Regions from separate parts of the Kitasatospora sp. NPDC048194 genome, predicted to be linked through region 1. Evidence: riboswitches for the same ligand, from Rfam matches in the RefSeq annotation. Region 1 holds a riboswitch; each other region holds the start of a gene.
What was found. Region 1 has a riboswitch for cobalamin ahead of ACGF07_RS29630 (cobalamin biosynthesis protein). Riboswitches for the same ligand answer to the same signal wherever they lie in the genome.
Positions count from the first base shown of each region.

Region 1 (4,924 bases):
GCCTCAGAGCAGCGGGGTGAGCCAGCGCCGGAGCAGTTCGGTGTAGTGGTCGGGGGCCGAGTTCCACAGCGCCGCGTGCTCCCCGCCCGGGAAGGTCTGGAGGTTGACCAGCTGCGGACGGGCCGCGGCGAGGCGCTGGGCGGCGCCGAAGGGGGCGGTCCGGTCACTCGGACTGTGCAGCACCAGGGTCGGCACGTGCAGGTCCGCGCCCTCGACGAGGCGGGAGAAGTCGGCGAGGTCGACGCCGGTGCGGCCCTCGGCCGCGAGCGCGCCGAGTTCGGCCGCGGCGCCCCTGAAACCGGCCCTGGCGGCCTCCCGGCGGGCCGAGGCGGGCAGGTCCAGGACGGGCGAGTCCAGGATCAGCCCGCTGATCGTGTGGGCCCAGGCCGAACGGGCCGCCGTGTGCAGCGCCATGGTCGCGCCCAGCGACCAGCCGTAGAGGATCACCCGGCCGGCCCCGCGGTCGAGCGCCAGCCGTACCGCCGACTCGACGTCGCGCCACTCCGTCGCGCCGAAGTGGCTGAGGCCGTCCGGGGAGGCGGGGGCGCCCGCGTCCCCGCGGTAGGTGACGGCCAGCACGGGCAGGCCGAGGCGCTCGAGCAGCGGCAGCACGGGCAGGGTCTGCTGGCGGTCGGCCTCCGTGCCGTGGACGAGGATCACCCAGGTGCCGCGCTTGCCCTCGAGGTGCCAGGCCGGGAAGGTGCCCAGCTCGCCGCGGGCGCCGATCTCGGTGAACGGGAGGCCGAGCGCCTCGGCCGGGTCGCCGAGCAGCACCCGGGGGGTGAACCGGACCTCGGTGCCGGGCGTCAGGGTGCCCCGGTCCGCCCGGACCAGCCGCCGGGTGACGCCCCGCTGGTCGCTGTGGAGGATCTCCTCCACCACCGCGTGCCCGCCGTCCGCCCACTCGACCGCCCAGCGCCCGCGCCGCAGGCTCTCCGGGCGGCGGGTGAAGGTGACCCGCCCGGCGGCGACGCTCTGCACCAGGATCGGGCCGCTCTCCTGCAGGGCCGTCCCCGCGCCCGGCCCGGACCCGGGACTGACCATCCGCTCGGAGGCCCGGCGGCCGATCACCAGGACGGCGGCGGCCCCGGCTCCCACGGCGGCGGCCGCCACCACGGCTGCGGTTCCCCAGCGCATATCGTTCCCCGCTCTGTTCGCGGACCGGTCGGTGTTCGTGCACCAGTTCACCGGGGCCCGGCACCCCGCGGCCACCGGACTGGGCCGTCCGGGCTACGAAAGGCCGAAAAACAACGTCCGATCAGACCGGAACGGCCGTCGGCTGGGCCGCGAGGAGTTCCCAGAAGCGGGGGGTGAGGGGCACCGCCGGGGTGCGGGGCCCGCTGGGCATGCCCCAGTGGGCGGGGACGTGGTGCTCCTGGGCCAGCACGAGCAGGACGGCGGCGAGCTCCTGCTCGGCGACGGGGACGAGCCGGGTGAGCGCGCGCAGGTGCGGCTGCCAGCGGCCGGCGACGCACTGGCGCAGCAGGCGGTCGAGCGCCTCGGCGCGGCCGGTGGCCTCGACCAGCTCGGTCAGTCGCAGGCCCAGCACCACGGCGAGGGCGTAGGTCTGCTCCGCGTCCCCCTCCCACCGGCCGGTCAGCTCGGCCTGCTGGTAGGTGGGCAGCAGCATGCCGACGCGCTCGGCGACCGTCTCCGGGGGGAGCTCCCGGGCGATGCGATGGTCCCGCAGCCGGGTCGGGCGGCCGTCCATCAGATCGGCCGCGGAACACCACAGGGCCCGGGCGAGGGCGATGAACTCGGCCTCGCCCGGGCGCAGCTCCCCGCGCTCCCAGGCGAGGACGTGACCGGCCAGGAGCCGTACGCCGTGGGCGGCCATGCCCTCGGCGACCTGTTCGGGGGTCAGGCCGAGGCCGACGCGGTGGATGCGGGCGGCCTCGGGGGAGAAGGGCACCGGAAGGGGGGCGGCGGCGTGGGGCTTTCTGCGGCGCATGGCACCGAACCGTAGGGGCGCCCCTCGGCGCGCCCCCAGCCCCCGAACGCACGAACCGGGACTGACGAGCCCTCGGCCGCGCTGGTCGATCGCACAGGACGGCGCCCCGCCTCCGTGTGGCCGACCACCCCGCCTCCGTGTGGCCGACCGCCCCGCCTCCGTGTGACCAACCCCTCCGTGACCTCGGTTGACGCGTGGAACGGCCGCGTGATGGGATCCTGGGGCCAAACGGAGGCATGGAGAGGAAGCCGGTGCGAGTCCGGCGCGGTCCCGCCACTGTCACCGGGGAGCACGCTCGGAAAGTGCCACGGCGGGCCGTCAGGAGCCGCTGGAAGGCCCGGGAGTGCGTCCGACCCGGAAGCCAGGAGACTCTCGCCCCCGGTACGTCGATCCAGGGCGCGGACCCTGAGTGAGGACACCCACGCGATGCAGGCTGCCCCGCCCCGCCGGCCCCCGAGCTGCCCGCCGCCGTGCGCCCGCTGACCCGCGCCGCCGCCTTCGCGCTGGGCGCCGTCGCGGGCTACGCCGCCGACGCGCGCTTCGCCGACCCGCGCCGCGGCCACCCGGTCGCCCTCTTCGGCAGCGCCGCGACCCGCCTGGAACGGCGCCTGTGGCGCGACGACCGCGCGGCCGGAACGGCGTACACGGCACTGTGCGTGGGCGCGGTCGCGGCCGGCGCGCTCGCCCTGGACCGCACGGTCGGGCGCCGACCGCTGGGCCGGGCGGCGCTGGCCGCGGCGGCCACCTGGACGGTGCTCGGCGGCACCTCGCTGACCCGGGAGGCGCGGACCGTCGGCCGTTCGCTCGCCGCGGGCGACCTGGCGGCCGCCCGGGAGCGGCTGCCGCACCTGTGCGGGCGGGACCCGAGCGCGCTGGACGGGCAGCAGATCGCCCGGGCGGTGGTCGAGTCGGTGGCCGAGAACACCGCCGACGCCGTGGTGAACGCGCTGACCTGGGGCGCCCTCGCGGGCACGCCGGGCCTGCTGGCCTTCCGCGCGGTGAACACCCTGGACGCGATGGTGGGCCACCGCTCGCCCCGCCACGCCCGCTTCGGCTGGGCCTCGGCCCGGCTGGACGACGTCGCGGGCTGGCCGGGCGCCCGGCTGACGGCCCTGCTGACGGTGGCCGCCGCCCCGGAGCCCGCCACGGCCTGGCGGATCTGGCGGCGCGACGGTTCGGCGCACCCGAGCCCGAACGCGGGGCAGGCCGAGTCGGCCTTCGCCGGAGCGGTCGGCGTACGGCTGGGCGGGACGCTGCGGTACGGCGAGCGGTTGGAGCACCGCCCGGTGCTGGGCGCGGAGTTGCGGCCGGTGACGGTGGACGACATCGAGCGGGCCTGCACGCTGTCGCGGCGGGTGGGCGCACTGGCGCTGGGTACGACGGTCGCGGGGCACGTCCTGCTGCGGCTCCTGGGGAAGAGGAGTGGGACATGACGAACGCGCTGCTGGTCGCCGGGACGACCTCGGACGCGGGCAAGAGCGTGGTGACGGCCGGCATCTGCCGCTGGCTGGCCCGCCAGGGCGTGCGGGTCGCGCCGTTCAAGGCGCAGAACATGTCGCTGAACTCCTTCGTCACCGCCGACGGCGCCGAGATCGGCCGCGCCCAGGCGATGCAGGCGCAGGCCGCCCGGGTGGAGCCGGAGGCGGCGATGAACCCGGTGCTGCTCAAGCCCGGAGCGGACGGCCGCAGCCAGGTGGTGCTGCTCGGCAGGCCGGTCGCCGAGGTCGGCGCGCTGGACTACCGGGAGCGCAAGCCCGTCCTGCTGGAACGCGCCCTGGAGTGCCTGGCGGACCTGCGCCGCCGCCACGACGTGGTGGTGTGCGAGGGCGCCGGCTCGCCCGCCGAGATCAACCTGCGCGACCGGGACATCGCCAACATGGGCCTGGCGACCGCCGCCGGACTGCCCGTGGTGGTGGTCGGCGACATCGACCGCGGCGGGGTGTTCGCGGCGATGTACGGGACGCTGGCACTGCTGTCGGCCGAGGACCAGCGGCACGTCGCCGGCTGGTTCGTCAACAAGTTCCGCGGCGACGCCCGGCTGCTCGCGCCCGGCCTGGAGATGCTGCACGGGCTGACCGGCCGTCCGGTGCTGGGCACGCTGCCGATGCTGCCGGGGCTGTGGCTGGACGCCGAGGACTCGCTCGACCTGTCGACGGTGGTCGACCGGGTGGACGGCCGCGGCCCGCTCGGGGCGGACGTGCTGCGGGTCGCCGTGGTGCGCTTCCCCCGGCTGTCGAACTTCACCGACGTGGACGCGCTGGCGCAGGAGCCGGGCGTGCTGGTGCGCTGGGCGACCAGACCGGAGGAGCTGGCCGACGCCGACCTGGTGGTGCTGCCCGGGACCCGGGCCACCGTGGCCGACCTCGCCTGGCTGCGCGACCGCGGCCTGGAGCCCGCCCTGAAGGCGCGGGCGGCGGCCGGACTGCCGATCCTCGGGGTCTGCGGCGGCTACCAGATGCTGGCGCACTCGATCGACGACGAGGTGGAGTCCCGGGCGGGGCTGGTCGACGGGCTCGGCCTGCTGCCGACCCGCGTGCGGTTCGGCGCCGAGAAGGTGCTCGCCCGGCCGGCCGGCGAGGCGTTCGGACAGCGCGTCGAGGGCTACGAGATCCACCACGGGGTCGTCGCCGTCGAGGGTGGCGAGGCGTTCGTCTCCGACGGCCGGGGGCAGGGCCTGGACGGCTGCCGGGTCGGGCCGGTCTGGGGCACCACCTGGCACGGCGTGCTGGAGAACGACGGCTTCCGCCGCGAACTCCTGCGCGAGACGGCCGCCCTGGCGGGCCGGGCGTTCGTCCCGGCGCCGGACACCTGCTTCGCCGAGGCGCGCGAGGCCCGGCTGGACCGGCTGGGCGACCTGATCGAGGAGCACGCGGACACCGACGCGCTGTGGAAGCTGATCGAGGGCGGGATGCCGGCGGCCGGATCGCTGCCGTTCCTGTCGCCCGGGGCACCTGGGAGTGACGCATGACCGAC
Region 1 covers NZ_JBIDAK010000034.1:14,793-19,716, reverse strand. Annotated here, with positions in the region: gene ACGF07_RS29640 (alpha/beta hydrolase family protein) at 4-1,137, opposite strand; gene ACGF07_RS29635 (transcriptional regulator) at 1,259-1,951, opposite strand; cobalamin riboswitch at 2,192-2,323, shown strand; gene ACGF07_RS29630 (cobalamin biosynthesis protein) at 2,422-3,384, shown strand; gene ACGF07_RS29625 (cobyric acid synthase) at 3,381-4,919, shown strand; gene ACGF07_RS29620 (putative cobaltochelatase) at 4,916-4,924, shown strand, end outside.

Region 2 (4,924 bases), on a different contig from region 1:
CGTCGGGAAGTGGTCGATGTGCAGTTCGCCGCGGGCGGCGCGGGTCTCGCCGTACGCCTCGTGGCGGCCGAGCTGCTCGGCGAGGTCGGCGGAGCGCTCGTAGGCGGTGAGCATGATGCGCTCGGCGATCAGGGTGGAGAGGGTCTTCGCCTCGGCGGAGTCGAAGTCGATCCGCAGCTTGAAGAAGACGTCCTGGAGGCCCATCACGCCGAGGCCGACCGGGCGCCAGCGGGAGTTGGACGTGCCCGCCTCGGTCGTCGGGTAGAAGTTGATGTCCACCACGCGGTCGAGGAAGGTGACGGCGGTGCGGACGGTGGCGTCCAGGCGCTCCCAGTCCATCGCGCCCAGCAGGTCGTCGGCGGTGGCGCCGGCGGCGACGTGGGCGCCGAGGTTGACCGAGCCGAGGTTGCAGACGGCGGTCTCGGAGTCGTCCGTGACCTCCAGGATCTCGGTGCACAGGTTGGAGGAGTGCACCGTGCGGCCCGGCAGCGCGGTCTGGTTGGCGGCCCGGTTGGAGGCGTCCTTGAAGGTCATCCAGCCGTTGCCGGTCTGGGCGAGGGTGCGCATCATGCGGGCGTAGAGGGTCTGCGCCGGGATGGTGCGCACGGCCTTGCCGGCCTGCTCGGCCTTGCGGTACGCCTCGTCGAAGTCGGCGCCCCACAGGTCGACCAGCTCGGGGATGTCGGCCGGGGAGAACAGCGACCAGTCCTCGTTGGCGTTGACCCGGCGCATGAACTCGTCCGGGATCCAGTGCGCCAGGTTGAGGTTGTGGGTGCGGCGCGCCTCCTCACCGGTGTTGTCGCGCAGCTCCAGGAACTCCTCGATGTCGGCGTGCCAGGTCTCCAGGTAGACGCAGGCCGCGCCCTTGCGGCGGCCGCCCTGGTTGACCGCGGCGACCGAGGAGTCGAGGGTGCGCAGGAACGGGACGATGCCGTTGGACTTGCCGTTGGTGCCGCGGATCAGGCTGCCGCGCGAGCGGATGCGCGAGTAGGACAGGCCGATGCCGCCGGCGTGCTTGGACAGCCGGGCGATCTGCGCGTAGCGGTTGTAGATCGAGTCCAGGTTGTCCAGCGGGGAGTCGAGCAGGTAGCAGCTCGACATCTGCGGGTGCCGGGTGCCGGAGTTGAAGAGCGTCGGAGAGGACGTCAGGTACTCCAGGCGGCTCATCAGGCCGTACAGCTCGGCCACCTCGCGCACCGACTGCTCGGAGTCGCCGACCGCCAGGCCGCAGGCGACGCGGAGCAGGAAGTGCTGCGGGGTCTCGATGACCTTGCGGGTGATCGGGTGGCGCAGCAGGTAGCGGGACTGCACGGTGCGCAGGCCGAAGTACTCGAAGCGGTCGTCGCCGTGGGCGTCGATCAGCGCGTCCAGGGCGGCGGCGTGCTTGGCGACGAAGGCCGCGGTGGTGTCGCCGATCAGGCCCTCGGCGTGGCCGACGGCGATCGAGGCGGAGAAGGAGACCGCGCCCTGGCTGTTCGCCTCGTCCACGATCTCCAGGGCGAGCAGGCGGGCGGCCAGCTTCGAGTACTGGGGGTCCTCGGCGATCATCGACGCGGCGGCGTCCACGGCCAGCCCGCGCAGCTCGGCGAAGTCCGAGCCGGCGTGGCGGCCGCGCAGCGCGGCGGCGGCGACATGGCCGGGGTCGACCTCGGTGAGGTCGGCGCTGCGGTCGGTGAGCAGCCGCAGCAGCGCGCCGCCGGGGTCGGAGACCGTCGGGTCGGTGAAGGCGGTACCGGAGCCCTGGGCGGGCAGGGTGGCTGAGGCAGCGGTGGTCAAGGCGCTCTCTCCTGGCGGCGATCGGCGGCGGTGATCGGGTGGCACCGGGCCGATCTGGGCAGGGGAGCACGGCGCGAACGCGGAGCGCGTCGCGCGACGGTGTCTCCCCGGCCCGCCCGCGAGGCCCGGAGGGGTACTGCTCGTGCTGGCGCGGCCTCTGCGGGAGGGCCGTGGCGCACGCCGCCGGCAGGTACTCGGACTCGCGGGCACGGCTGCTGGAGCCGCCCGCACACCGCTGCGGGGCAGTCCCGGATTCCCACCGGGTTCCCCTGCATCGACAGCAGGAGTGAGCATACATGTAGTGGTGTCTCAGTGATGCGGCACCAGATGTTGTGCGGCGCGGTGTGTCGGGGCGATGACCGGCGGTACCGGGCGAGTGGCCGTTCGTGGCCGTCCGGGGCCCGGATCCGGGCGTTCGGCCGGGCCTGATCCGCCCCGGCGCCCGGCCCTGATCCGCCCCCGGTGCCCGGTCTCCACCTGCCCCGGCGCCCGGCCCTCGCCCGCCCCGGCGCCCGAGCCGATCGCACCGTGTCCGGGCCCGGCCGACCCGGCGTCAGGGCCGGCTCCGCCCGGCGCCCGTCCGGGTTTCGATACGGATCGGTCACCGGGGGGACCAGCGGTCAGGGGGATGCCCTACGATCTGGGCGCATGAGCGACGGAACTGGCGTACCTGGGCAGGGGCCGCAGGGAACGCCCCCCGCCGGGTCGGGGGGCGCACCGAATCATCAGCCGCCGGGGACGGGCCCGGTGGCGCCGCCGAGCGGCGGTTTCGGTCCGCCGCCGGCCTCCTACGGGCCGGTGGTGCCGTCCGCGCAGCCGCTCTCGCAGCCCGTTCCGCCGGTGCCGCAGCCGGTCGCGCAGCCGCAGCCCCAGGCCGTGCCGCAGCCGCAGCCGGTCGCGCAGCCGCAGCCCGTGCCGCAGGCCCAGCCCGTCCCGCAGCCGATGCCGCCGCAGCCCCAGCCGGTGCAGCCGATGGCCGCCGCCCCCCAGTGGCAGCAGCAGCCGGTGCCGCCGCAGCGCGTCGAGCCGGACTGGGAGGCGCTGGCGGACCGCAACGAGGCCGCCGCCAAGCGCAAGCGCCGGATGAAGGTCATCGGCATCGTGGCCGCGGTCGTCGTGGTGGGCGGCCTGGTGGCGGGCGGCGCGGTGCTGCTGGGCAAGAAGGACGGCCCCAAGGAGGCCGGCGGCGGCCCGACCCCGGCGCCCACCTCCGGCCGCCCGACCCCCGGTCTGTCGAGCGCCACCCCGGGCGGACAGGCTGACGACCCGTCGAAGCCGATCTGGGAGGCCGCCACCGATCCGGCGCCGCAGGACGCGGGGGCGCTGTTCTCCGCGACGCAGGTGACGATCAACGGCGCGACCTGGATCCGGACCGTGGTCTCGCTGGACCAGCCCTGCTGGGACGGCAACTCCACCACCGGCGGGCTGGGCAAGGTCCTCGGCGACCAGGGGTGCCAGAAGGTGCTCCGGGCGACGTACGTCTCCGGCGACAGCGCGGTGACCGTCGGCGCCGCGGTCTTCGACCACAAGATCCAGGCCGAGACCGCGATGAAGAACTTCACCGGCCAGCTCAAGGGCCTTCCCGCGCCCGGAGCCCCGGCGTTCTGCGCCAACGCCGGCTGCCCCGGCACCCACAGCAGCCTGGGCCGGTACGCCTACTTCACCGTCGAGGGCTCGGCGAAGGGCGGCAACGCCCCCGACGCCACCGCGAGCGCGGCGGCCTCCGGGTTCGCCGAGCACGTGAAGGGCCAGCTGCTGCAGCGGGCCAAGGCGGCGGGCTCCGCGACGCCCGGATCCCAGGGCACGCCGCAGGGCACGCCGGCGGCCACCCCGACCGGCTGACGCGCCGACACCCCCGGTGCGGCAGGAGCGTTCGCCGGGACCGGGGGAGTGTGGCAGGCTCTCACGGAGTCATTCGTACGCGTGTTCCGGTTGCGTCCGTGGGGGTCGGTACCGGCGAGCAACCGGAGGAGCGGTCGTGGCCCTGCCCAATGCCCTGCGCGGCAAGTCCGCCGTCCTGGCCGCGGCCGGGATCGTGGTCGTCGCGGGCACCTTCGCGCTGCTGGGCCGTGACGACCGGGTCGACGGGACCCAGCCGGTGCGGGTGCCGGTGTCGGTCGGTGCCCCCGGGCGCACCCTGCCGCCCGACGTGGGCCGGGACCTCCTCGCCCGGGACCCGCAGGCCTCACCGAACGCCCGCGCCGTCGAGCAGTTCCTGACCGACCTGGAGCGCCAGGCCCGTACCGGGCAGAGCGGCGGGACGGTGATCGGCCAGCACGTCGAGGCGCACAACGAGCGCAACAACCCCGAGTACGGCGACTACCGCGGCACCAAGCAGGTCGGCTACTACTACAAGAAGGCCGCCGACATCACCGGGAAGCTGCCGGGCTTCCTGGAGACCGACCTCGGCCCCGGCTACGGCCAGAACGCCTGGGGCGCGGGCAACCCGCGCTCCTACTCCGCCGGCCGCTGGCCCACCTGCCGGACCGGCTGGCAGTACACCGATGACGCCGTCGACCTGATGGCCGCCGTCTGGTCCGGCCACCCGCGCCCCGACGACGGCACCTACGACAGCTCCGGCGTCCAGCAGAACTGCGACGGCAGCAGCACCGAACTGCCCGACAACGGCGGCGCGCCCGCCGGGATCGTCGGCATGTCCTTCCACGAGCCCTACCCCGGCTCGGACGTCAAGTCCTTCGACCGGGTGCTCTGCGCGAACTCCCCGGCGGCGAAGGACCCGGGCTGGTTCGGCCGGGTCGTGGACGCCGCGCACGACACCGCCGAGTACCGGGCGCTGATCACCGACCTGTCGTACCTGGCCGACCACCTGGAGTACCTGGCCGCCCACGACGTGCCCGTGCTGCTGCGCCCCTACCACGAGATGAACGTGCAGGACTGCTCCCGCAGGTTCTGGTGGGCGGGCCAGAAGCCGGCCGACTACCAGGCCCTGTGGAGGATCACCTACAAGTACCTGGTGGAGACCAGGGGGCTGCACAACCTGCTGTTCGTCTGGACGCCGGTGTCCTGGGACGGCGCCCCGGGCGTGGACCCCTGGGACTACTACCCCGGCGCCCAGTACGTCGACGTGGTCGGGGTCGACGACTACAGCGGCAGCCCGGCGCACCCGATCGGCACCGGCGAGGTGTGG
Region 2 covers NZ_JBIDAK010000001.1:278,366-283,289, forward strand. Annotated here, with positions in the region: gene ACGF07_RS01435 (ribonucleoside-diphosphate reductase subunit alpha) at 1-1,752, opposite strand, end outside; cobalamin riboswitch at 1,944-2,077, opposite strand; gene ACGF07_RS01440 (hypothetical protein) at 2,524-3,618, shown strand; gene ACGF07_RS01445 (glycoside hydrolase family 26 protein) at 3,755-4,924, shown strand, end outside.
Region 2: it holds a riboswitch for cobalamin, as region 1 does, so the genes downstream of both, ACGF07_RS01435 (ribonucleoside-diphosphate reductase subunit alpha) here and ACGF07_RS29630 (cobalamin biosynthesis protein) in region 1, are expected to answer to the same signal.

Region 3 (4,924 bases), on a different contig from region 1:
GGACGAAGCGCTCGGCCAGCACCACGGTGATGACGGCGGCGGTGGTGAACAGCAGTGTGTTGGCCACGATGCCCGCCGTGGTCAGCCACCCGGGATCATCGCCGTTCGGCAGTCGTGTCGTGGTGAACAGCTCACCGACGCCCGTCAGCAGCCCCCGGGTGAGGTAGACGCCCGCGAACGCGGCGAGCCCGACGGGCAGGGTGAGGACGATCGACGCGAGGTAGTAGCGCCCGTTCCCCGTCAGCCCGCCCAGGGCGGCGAAGACGCCGACCGAGGCCACGTAGCCGCCTGCCACCCACCTGGAAGCACCCATCGGTACCACTTCCCCCCTGTTCCGTGGTCCGGCGGCGGGATCAGTCGGGCCGTCGTGGTCCTGCCCTGCCGAGGGGAGGGCGATCCGTGCTCAACTCCCCTGCGGAGTCGTGCGGTCAGCTGCCGTAGCGCAGCGAGACGGTGTCGCCGAGGTGGACGGTGGTGGCCCGGGTGGCGGCCACGGCGGTGGCGCCGTCCAGGCTGACCTTCCAGGTGGACGAACCGCTGTTGGCGGTGCCGTTGATCGCCGTGACGGTGCCGCCGCCGGTGGACGGCGTGACGGCGGTGACGCAGCCGGCCGGGGTGGCGGTGCCCGCCGCGTCGAGGACGTCGCCGAGGGTCGCGGTGCTGCCGGTCGGGGTGAGCGTGACGGTGCAGGCCTTGAGCGCCCCGGTGCCGTCGTCGACGACCAGAGCGAGCCTGGCGGCGGTACCGGCCGTGAAGCCGGTGGTGGCGGCCCAGGTCGGTTCGCCCGCGGTGACCGGGGCGGGCGGGGTGGCGGTGAACCCGGCCCCGGCCACGGCGCGCAGGCCGTCGACGGAGGCGTAGGGGGACGGGGAGGTGTCGGTGGGCAGGTACTTGAAGCCGCCGCCGGGCTTGAACTGCTGGGCGATGAGGAAGTCGAGCGGGGTCTTGCCGGTGCCGCTGGTGAAGTCGGTGCCCTGCGGGTTGATGCCGCAGGCGTTGAGGCCGGACACGGCCCAGCCGTTGGAGTCGGTGTTCACTCCGAACATGGCGTTGAAGGCCCCGGAGGAGGCCAGCTTGCCCTTGAGGAAGTTCTTGGCCACCACGATCGCCGGGTCGGTGTTGGGGACTCCGGCAGCGCACAGCGAGGCCATGGCGGCGCCGGTCATGTCGATGTCGCTGCCCTGGGCGAGCGCGGTCGGGTCGCCCGCGGCCTTGCTGTAGTTCCAGCCGCCGTCGTTGTGCTGGTTGGCGCGCACCGCGGTGACGGAGGAGTTCAGCAGGACCTGCGGGGCCCGCTGGGTGCCCGTCTGGGTCTTCGCGCCCGCGAGGGCGAGCAGGCCGAAGACGGTGCCGTTGAAGTTGGCGGACGGACCGTAGTAGCCGGGCTCGGCGGTCTGCCAGTAGGCGACCGCGTCGGCGATCAGGTTGCGGCCGGGACCGACGCGGGCGGGGTCGATCCCGGCGGCGTAGGAGTTGAGGATGGCGCGCTCGTAGTCGGTGACCACCGGCGAGCCGCCGGGCCAGCCGGCGGCGGCGAGCTGGTTCCGGTACACGAGACGGGCGTTCTTGCTCGTGTCGCCGCCGGGGGTCACGTCCGCGGCGGCGGTGCCGGCGGCCGCCAGCGCACTGAAGGCCCACTCATTGGAGAGGCCTCCGCCGGTGACGTAGCTGCCGTCGGCGGCTTGGAGGGACTTCAGGTACGTGACGCCGGTGCTCTTGGAGGTGGCTATCTGGGTGGGGCTGGCCGTCGCGTGGGCGGGAACGGCGGACAGCAGCAGGGCTCCGGCCGTCAGGGCGACGGTGGCCGCGGAGGCGGCGCGGGCCGGGGTGGTCCGGCTGGGGGTGGTCCGCTTCGGGGTGGGAAGGGGCACGGAACAGGCTCCTTGGGGTGGCGGGCGCCGACCCTGCCCCGGAGTCCCGGCGTCCGTTCGGGGGCGCGCGACAGCCGGAACGGTCGCCGCCCGGATCGCGTGGGCCGGCATTCGCCGTGGTGCACGGTCGGGCGGGCATTCGGGCTCGGAACGGCACAACCGCCGCCCCACACCGCTGCGCGTCAGCCCCGGAGTCGCACCGGGTTCCCCCACTCGGCCACGGCGGACGCTACCGCACGCGCGGACCGGCTGACGAGGTGCTGTGACCTACCTGACGACCTGTTGACTCCGAATCGAACACCGTGGTCTGATGAATCGGTTTTTCGCCCTCGGCATTCAGGGGAAGCCGGTCTGATTCCGGCGCTGACCCGCAACCGTAGACCCACCGCCCGGTGGGTGAGCCGGACTGCCTGGACCGGGGGTCTGTTCACACAGCACTTGCGTCGTCGCGGACTACGACGCAGCTCATGACGGCCCCGTGTCTGCGGGCGGCCGTCGGCTGCGCCGTGGCCTCCCGCGTCGACCGACCGGGGAGTCGTCGTGAGGGTCAGCAGCAGTCGCACACGTCACAGAAACCGGGACCTCGCGTCCCTGCTGGTCGCCGGCACCGTCGCGGCCGCCGCCTGCGGCACGGTCCTGCTCGGCCGGCCCGGCATAGCCGCCGCCGACCCGATCGAGCAGTGCACCACGACCACGGGCGCGATCGTCGCCGTCGACTTCACCCACTGGGGCGGCGGCGTCGTCCGGGGCTGCGACGCCCACCCCACCACCGGGATGAACCTGCTGCGCAACGCCGGATTCACCACGGCCGGCACCGAGCACGACGGCCCCGCCTTCATCTGCCGGCTCGGCACCGGGACCTTCAACGGCGGTGTCCAGTACCCGACTCCGGCCGAGGAGCCGTGCGTCAACACCCCGCAGGCCACCGCCTACTGGTCGTACTGGATCGCCCCACCCGGCCAACAGACCTGGTCCTACAGCCAGTTCGGCGCGGGCACCCAGCAGCCCAAGCCGGGCGAGGTCGAGGCCTGGGTGTACGGCGGCACCGACATCGGCGGCACCAGCGGGGCACCGAGCTTCACCCCCGACTCCGTGCGGGCCAAGAACGGCGGCCCCTCGCCCTCCACGTCCCCCTCCGCCACCCCGACCCCGACCCCGACCACCACCCCGACCGGGCCCGCCACCACCGGTGACCCGGCCGCGGCCGCCGCCTGGCTGGCCGGCCAACTCGTCGGCGGCGACCACATGGAGAACTGGGCCGCTCCCGGGCCGGACTACCCCCGCACCGCGCTCACCGCCGTCGCCCTCGCCGCCGCGGGCACCCAGGACCCGGCCCTGCGCAAGGTGGTCGCCTTCCTCACCGCGCACACCGACGCCTTCCTGTACCCCGACGGCCCCACCGCCCAGCCCGACACCAGGGCCGCCGCCCTGCTGGCCCTCGTCGCCGAGAGCACCGGCCGGGATCCCCGCACGTTCGGCAGCCGGGACCTGATCGCCGCGCTCACCGACCACGTCTGCACGGCGCCCGGGGAGAACGGGAAGTGCACCGCCGCCGGGGACTTCCTCGGCGCGGCCTCCCCCTGGGGCCAGTCGCTCGGCGTCATCGCGCTCCAGCGGGCCGGAGTCACACCGCCCGCCGCCGCCCTGGCCCGGTTCACCGCCCTGCAGTGCGCCGACGGCGGGATGGCCGGAGCGATGATCGTCGCCGGCGACCACTGCGAGTCCGACCCGCTCACCACCGCCGTCGCCGCCCTCGCGCTGCGCACCGCCCCCGGGTACGAGGCGGCCGCGAAGAAGGCCTCCGACCAGCTGGCGGCGAGTCAGCAGAGCGACGGCTCCCTCCTTCCGTACGCCGGCGCCCCCGGAGACACCCTCAGCACCGCGAGCGCCGCCCAGGTGTTCAAGGCCACCGGCCAGGGCGCCCGGCGGGCCGCCGCCACCGCCTGGCTCGCCGCCCGGCAGGGCAAGGACGGCGGTTTCGGACCCGACGCGTCCACGGTCGACCCGGACGCGCCCGCCACCGAGCAGGCCCTCCTGGCTCTGACCGGCACCGACCTCACCAGCGTCCGGCACAACCCGGACGCCACCACCACGACACCGACCCCGCCCGCCGGGAGGAAGCCCGACGCCGCCAAGGGCAGCGCCTACCTCACCGACCCCGCCCGGCTGATCGACGGCCACTACTACGAGGGCTTCCCGGCCTTCGCCGACTTCGGCCTCACCATCGACGGCGCCTACGCCCTCGCCGCCACCGGCACCGACGACACCGCGCTGCGCAGGATCGTCGACTTCCTGGACCAGCAGGGCAAGGACGCGAGCGACCGCACCGTCAACGACTGGACCGGCATCGGCACCGAGTACGCCGGCGGCGGCTCCGTCGGCAAGGAAGCGCTGCTCGCCGAGATCGTCGGCCGCGACCCGCGCGCCTTCGGCGGCCACGACCTGATCGCCGCCCTCGCCGCCATGGTGTGCACCAAGGCCGACGCGAACACCGGCTGCGACGCCCCCGGCAACTACCAGTACGCCACCTCCGTCTTCTCCCAGGCCCTCGGCGTCATGGCCCAGCTCCGCGCCGGGGACGCGACCGCCGCCGCGCCCGCGACCGCCTACCTGAGGAGCCTCCAGCACGCGGACGGCTCGTGGCCGAGCCTGATCCCCGCCACCGGCGACTCCGACGTCGACAGCACGGCCATGGCCGTCATGGCCCTCGCCCTCGTCCCCGGCGACGACGCCGCCCAGGCCGTCGACAAGGGACTCACCTGGCTCGCCGCCCAGCAGCTCCCCGACGGCGGCTTCCCCGGCGCGGCCGGCCACTCGACCAACTCGGCGGCCCTCGCCGTCCAGGGCATGACGCTCCACAAGGCCGCCTACGACGGGCAGATCGCCAAGGCGCTGGACTTCCTCGCCGGGCAGCAGAACGGCGACGGCGGGTTCAACGTCGCCTCCGCCGGACAGCAGGGCTCGGACGTCCGGGCCTCGACCCAGGTGCTGGGCGGCGCCACCGGCATCTCCTTCGGCACGCTCTCCCGGAACCTGGGCGGAACGCCGACGCC
Region 3 covers NZ_JBIDAK010000004.1:175,687-180,610, forward strand. Annotated here, with positions in the region: gene ACGF07_RS07765 (hypothetical protein) at 1-313, opposite strand, end outside; gene ACGF07_RS07770 (hypothetical protein) at 429-1,793, opposite strand; cobalamin riboswitch at 2,005-2,081, opposite strand; cobalamin riboswitch at 2,160-2,304, shown strand; gene ACGF07_RS07775 (prenyltransferase/squalene oxidase repeat-containing protein) at 2,412-4,924, shown strand, end outside.
Region 3: it holds a riboswitch for cobalamin, as region 1 does, so the genes downstream of both, ACGF07_RS07775 (prenyltransferase/squalene oxidase repeat-containing protein) here and ACGF07_RS29630 (cobalamin biosynthesis protein) in region 1, are expected to answer to the same signal.

Region 4 (4,924 bases), on a different contig from region 1:
GGAAGTCCTCGCTGCTGTGGGCCCTGCAGGGCTCCGGCCCGCGCCAGGGCGGCAGCGTCAAGGTCACCGGCGCCGGGGAAGGGAAGGCCGAGGACCCCAAGCGCCTCCCGGCCGCCCGGGCCCGGCAACTGGTCGGACTCGTCCCGCAGACCCCCACCGACCTGCTCTACCTGGAGACGGTCGCACAGGAACTCGCCCAGAGCGATGTCGAAGCCGACCGGGTCGGCGGCCCGACCGCACGGCAGATCCTGGACCGCCTCGCCCCCGGGATCCCGGACGACACCCACCCCCGGGACCTCTCCGAAGGGCAGAAGCTGGCGCTCGTCCTGGCCATCCAACTCGCCGCCGCACCAAGGGTCGTACTGCTGGACGAGCCCACCCGCGGGCTCGACTACCAGGCCAAGGAAGCGCTCATCGGCATCGTCGACGCCCTCGCCACCGAAGGCCGGACCGTGGTGGTCTCCACCCACGACGTCGAGTTCGTCGCCTCCGCCGCCGACCGCGTCGTGGTGATGGCCGAGGGGGAGGTCGTCGCCGACGGCCCCACCGCCGGGGTCATCGTCGCCTCGCCCACCTTCGCCCCGCAGACCGCCAAGATCCTGGCGCCCCTGGCCTACCTGACCACCCGGCAGGTCGCCCAGGCCATCGCGCCCGCGGGGGCCGCGCGGTGACCGCCGTCCGGATCCCGGCCCGGGCCCGCGTCGTCGTCGCCCTGGCCGCCTTCATCGGCCTCGTCGCCTTCACCTGGCCGTTCGTCGTCGCCCCCGGCAAGTTCGGCTCCAACTACGCCCCGCCGCTGATCTTCGGCGCCCTGCTCGTCCTGGTGCTCACCGTCGTCATCGCCGAGATCTCCGCCGGAGGCATCGACGCCAAGGCCCTCGCCATGCTCGGCGTCCTCTCCGCCGTCAACGCCGGACTGCGCCCGCTCGGCGCCGGAACCGCGGGTGTGGAGACCGTCTTCTTCATCCTCGTCCTGGCCGGCCGGATCTTCGGCCCCGGCTTCGGCTTCACCCTCGGCTGCACCTCACTCTTCGCCTCCGCCCTGCTCACCGGCGGCGTCGGCCCCTGGATGCCCTACCAGATGTTCGGCTGCGCCTTCGTCGGTCTGCTCGCCGGACTGCTGCCCAAGGCCCGCCGCCGCTGGGAAGTGCCGATGCTGGCCGTCTACGGGGCCTTCTCCGGCTACCTGTTCGGCTTCCTGCTCAACCTCTCCTTCTGGCCGTTCTCCACCGACCCGAACAGCTCGATCGCCTACCTGCCCGGCCTGCCCTTCACCGAACAGTGGCACCGCTACCTGCTCTTCGACCTGGCCACCTCGCTGGGCTGGGACACCGGCCGCGCCGTGACCACCTTCACCGCCGTGCTCGTCGTCGGGCCGGCCGTGCTCACCGTCTTCCGTCGCGCCGCCCGCCGCGCCAACTTCGAACCTACCGTGCGCTTCGAGACCCCGGACCCGCCCGGAACGCCGACGGACCCGGGAACCGCCGTACGACACACCGAAACGGCGTCCACCTGAACCGAAAGGCCATCCACGTGCCCAAACGCGAGAAGCCCACGACGACCACGGTGAACGGCGTCGACGTCGTCCTCCTCACCCCCGGCCAGCACGCCGGACTGGAGTCGGCCCGCCGTCAGCTGGGCGGGGCACAGGCACACGTCGCGAGAATGCGCCTCGACCTGCGACGCAGCCAGCACCTGCTCGGCGAGGCCGAGCGGGTGCTGGCCCACCTGCCCGCCGACCAGGCCGAGGCGGCGGGCGGCCACCTGGCCGACGGGCGCGGGATCGCCGACCTCCTCGCGGACATCCGCGCGACCTTGCCGCGCACCCCGGACTTCGAGAAGCAGCCCTGACAGCTGCCACGCGGACGCGGGCGTCGCTGCCGGTGACCGGCCGACACGGCGGCTACCCCGGTCCGGCCAGGGGGCGGGCCTCCTCGAACGTCACCGGCTCACCCGCGCGCACACCGTGGAGAACGTGGGCCAGGACCTCGGCGCCGCGCACGACCCTGGGGCCGGGACGATTGAAGTAGGACGGGCCGTCGAGGACCCATACCCGGTCGTTGCGGACGGCGGGGACCTCGTCCCAGCCCGGCAGGCCGGTGATCAATGGGAGTTCCCGCTCGGTGCGCGCCGGTGGGAAGCCGCAGGGCAGGAGCAGCAGGACGTCGGGCCGGGCGGCGAGCACCTCGTCCCAGGTCATCGGCTCGGTGTGCTGGCCCGCCTTCGCGAGAAGCGGCTGCCGCCCGCCAGGTCGATCTGCTCGGGCACCCAGTGGCCGGCCGGCCAGAGAGGGTCGAGCCATTCCACCGCGACCACCCGTGGACGGGGCAGACCCTGCACGGCCGCCGACACCCGGGCCAGCCGCGATCGCAGCTCCGCGGCGGCCCGTGACGCGGTGACGGCGACTCCCAGCTCCCGTCCTACGTGTTCCAGACATGCGATGACCTCGGGCAGCGTCCGGGGCTCCAGGCTCAACACGCGCGGACCGCCGTCCAGAACCCGTACCGCCTCGGTCGCACCGCTGTAGGACACGGCACACACCTCGCACAGGTCCTGGGTGAGGACGATGTCGGGGGCGAGGGTGGCCATCAGCTCCACGTCGAGGGTGTAGAGCGACGACCCCTGGTGGGCCGCACCGCCGACAGCCTCAGAAATCTCCCGGCTGGTGAGCCGGTCGGCGTCGAACTCACGCGCCGTCACCACGGGGACTCCGGCAACAGCCGCCGGCGGCCAATCACACTCATGGGTCCGGCCGACCAGGAACTCACTGAGACCGAGCGCGGCAACAATGTCCGTGGCGGCGGGAAGCAGGGAGACGATCCGCATCCTTCGAGCCTAGTCTCGGCGTCCGGAAAGTGAACCGTACGACCGGGGTCCGTCGGCGATCGGACGGGCTTGGGCTCGCAAGGGCACGACGGCTTCAAACGACGTCTCAGTATCCGGGCGGTAGAGCGGTTCTTCAGTCAGAACCCAAGGTTCTTCCTCTAGGCTGGTCGTGCAGCTGGTTCGCCCCGTCCTCCAGGCGGGGCGTCGTAAGAGGGAACCCGGTGACGCCTTTCAACTGGCCAGTCCGGGACTGCCCCGCAGCGGTGAGTGGGAACGACCGCCGTCATACGCACTGGACCCGGGACGGGTCTGGGAAGCGACGGCCAGTAGGTGTCCGCCCTGGAACCAGGACGGGCGCGCCCGCGAGTCCGAAGACCTGCCACTGCCCGTGCGCGACCGTTCGCGCGCGGCAATCCGGTGACCTCGAGGGCGGGTCGGCGACCATACCAGGCGGATCCGGCCCGCAATGCACGGTGGCCACCGCCCGGTTTCGTCATCCCTTCGCGCCTTCGTCCGTCTCCGGGTTCTTGAGGAGACAGACTCGCGAAGGAGAGTCCCTTGACTACGAAGTCCGCAGCCGCGGCAACCCTCGCCACCGCGTACGGCTACCCCCGCCAGGGGCGGGGCCGGGAGCTGAAGAAGGCGATCGAGGGCTACTGGAAGGACACGGTCACCGCCGAGGCACTGCTGGCCACGGCCGCCGACCTGCGCCGCGGGAACTGGCAGCAGCTCGCCGACTCCGGTATCGACGAGGTCCCCACCGGTGACTTCTCGCTCTACGACCACGTGCTGGACACCACAGTGGCAGTCGGCGCTATCCCGGCCCGCCACCGCAAGGCGGTCGAGGCCGACCCGCTGGACGGCTATTTCGCCATGGCGCGCGGCACCCAGGACGTCGCGCCACTGGAGATGACCAAGTGGTTCGATACCAACTACCACTACCTCGTGCCCGAGTTGGGCCCCGACACGGCCTTCGCCGCGAACCCGGCCAAGGCCGTCGGCGAGCTGACCGAGGCGCTCGCCCTCGGCCACGACGCCCGGCCGGTCCTGGTCGGGCCGATCACCTACCTGCTGCTCGCCAAGCCCGCCCCCGGCGTCGCCGAGGACTTCCAGCCGCTGACCCTGCTGGACCGGCTGCTGCCCGTCTACGCGCAGCTGCTGGCCGAACTGAAGGCCGCCGGCGCCGGCTGGGTCCAGCTGGACGAGCCCGCCCTCGTCCAGGACCGCTCCCCGGCCGAGTTGAACGCCGCCGCCCGCGCCTACCGGGACCTCGGCGCCCTCGCCGACCGGCCGAAGCTGCTGGTCGCGAGCTACTTCGAACGCCTCGGCGAGGCCCTGCCCGTCCTCGCCAAGGCCCCCGTCGAGGGCCTGGCGCTGGACTTCACCGGACCGGCCGCCGGCAACCTCGACGACCTGGCCGCCGTGGGCGGGCTGCCCGGCAAGCGGCTGGTGGCCGGGGTGATCGACGGGCGCAACATCTGGATCAACGACCTGGAGAAGTCGCTGGCCACCCTGGCGACCCTGCTCGGCCTGGCCGACCGGGTCGACGTCGCGCCGTCCTGCTCGCTGCTGCACGTGCCGATCGACGCCACGCTCGAACGCGACATCGACCCGCAGATCGCCCGCTGGCTCGCGTTCGCCAAGCAGAAGGCCGCCGAGGCGGCGCTGCTCGCCCGCGGCCTGCGCGAGGGCACCGGCGCGATCACCGCCGAACTCGCCGCCAACCGCGCCGACCTGGGCTCCCGCGCCACCTCGCCGATCACCCGCGACCCGGCCGTGCGCGCCCGGGTCGCCGCCGTCACCGGGGCGGACACCCGCCGCTCCCAGCCCTATTCGGTGCGGGCCGAGGCACAGCGCGCCCGCCTCGCCCTGCCGCTGCTGCCGACCACCACCATCGGCTCCTTCCCGCAGACCATCGAGCTGCGTGTCGCCCGGGCCGACCTGACGGCGGGCCGGATCGACGCGGCCGCGTACCGGGAGCGGATGGAGGCCGAGGTCCGCGAGGTCATCGCCTACCAGGAGAAGGCCGGCCTCGACGTCCTCGTCCACGGCGAGCCCGAGCGCAACGACATGGTCCAGTACTTCGCCGAGCAGCTCA
Region 4 covers NZ_JBIDAK010000004.1:184,374-189,297, forward strand. Annotated here, with positions in the region: gene ACGF07_RS07790 (ABC transporter ATP-binding protein) at 1-671, shown strand, start outside; gene ACGF07_RS07795 (ECF transporter S component) at 668-1,516, shown strand; gene ACGF07_RS07800 (hypothetical protein) at 1,534-1,851, shown strand; gene ACGF07_RS07805 (ABC transporter substrate-binding protein) at 1,904-2,200, opposite strand; gene ACGF07_RS07810 (hypothetical protein) at 2,197-2,826, opposite strand; cobalamin riboswitch at 2,986-3,225, shown strand; gene metE (5-methyltetrahydropteroyltriglutamate--homocysteine S-methyltransferase) at 3,385-4,924, shown strand, end outside.
Region 4: it holds a riboswitch for cobalamin, as region 1 does, so the genes downstream of both, metE (5-methyltetrahydropteroyltriglutamate--homocysteine S-methyltransferase) here and ACGF07_RS29630 (cobalamin biosynthesis protein) in region 1, are expected to answer to the same signal.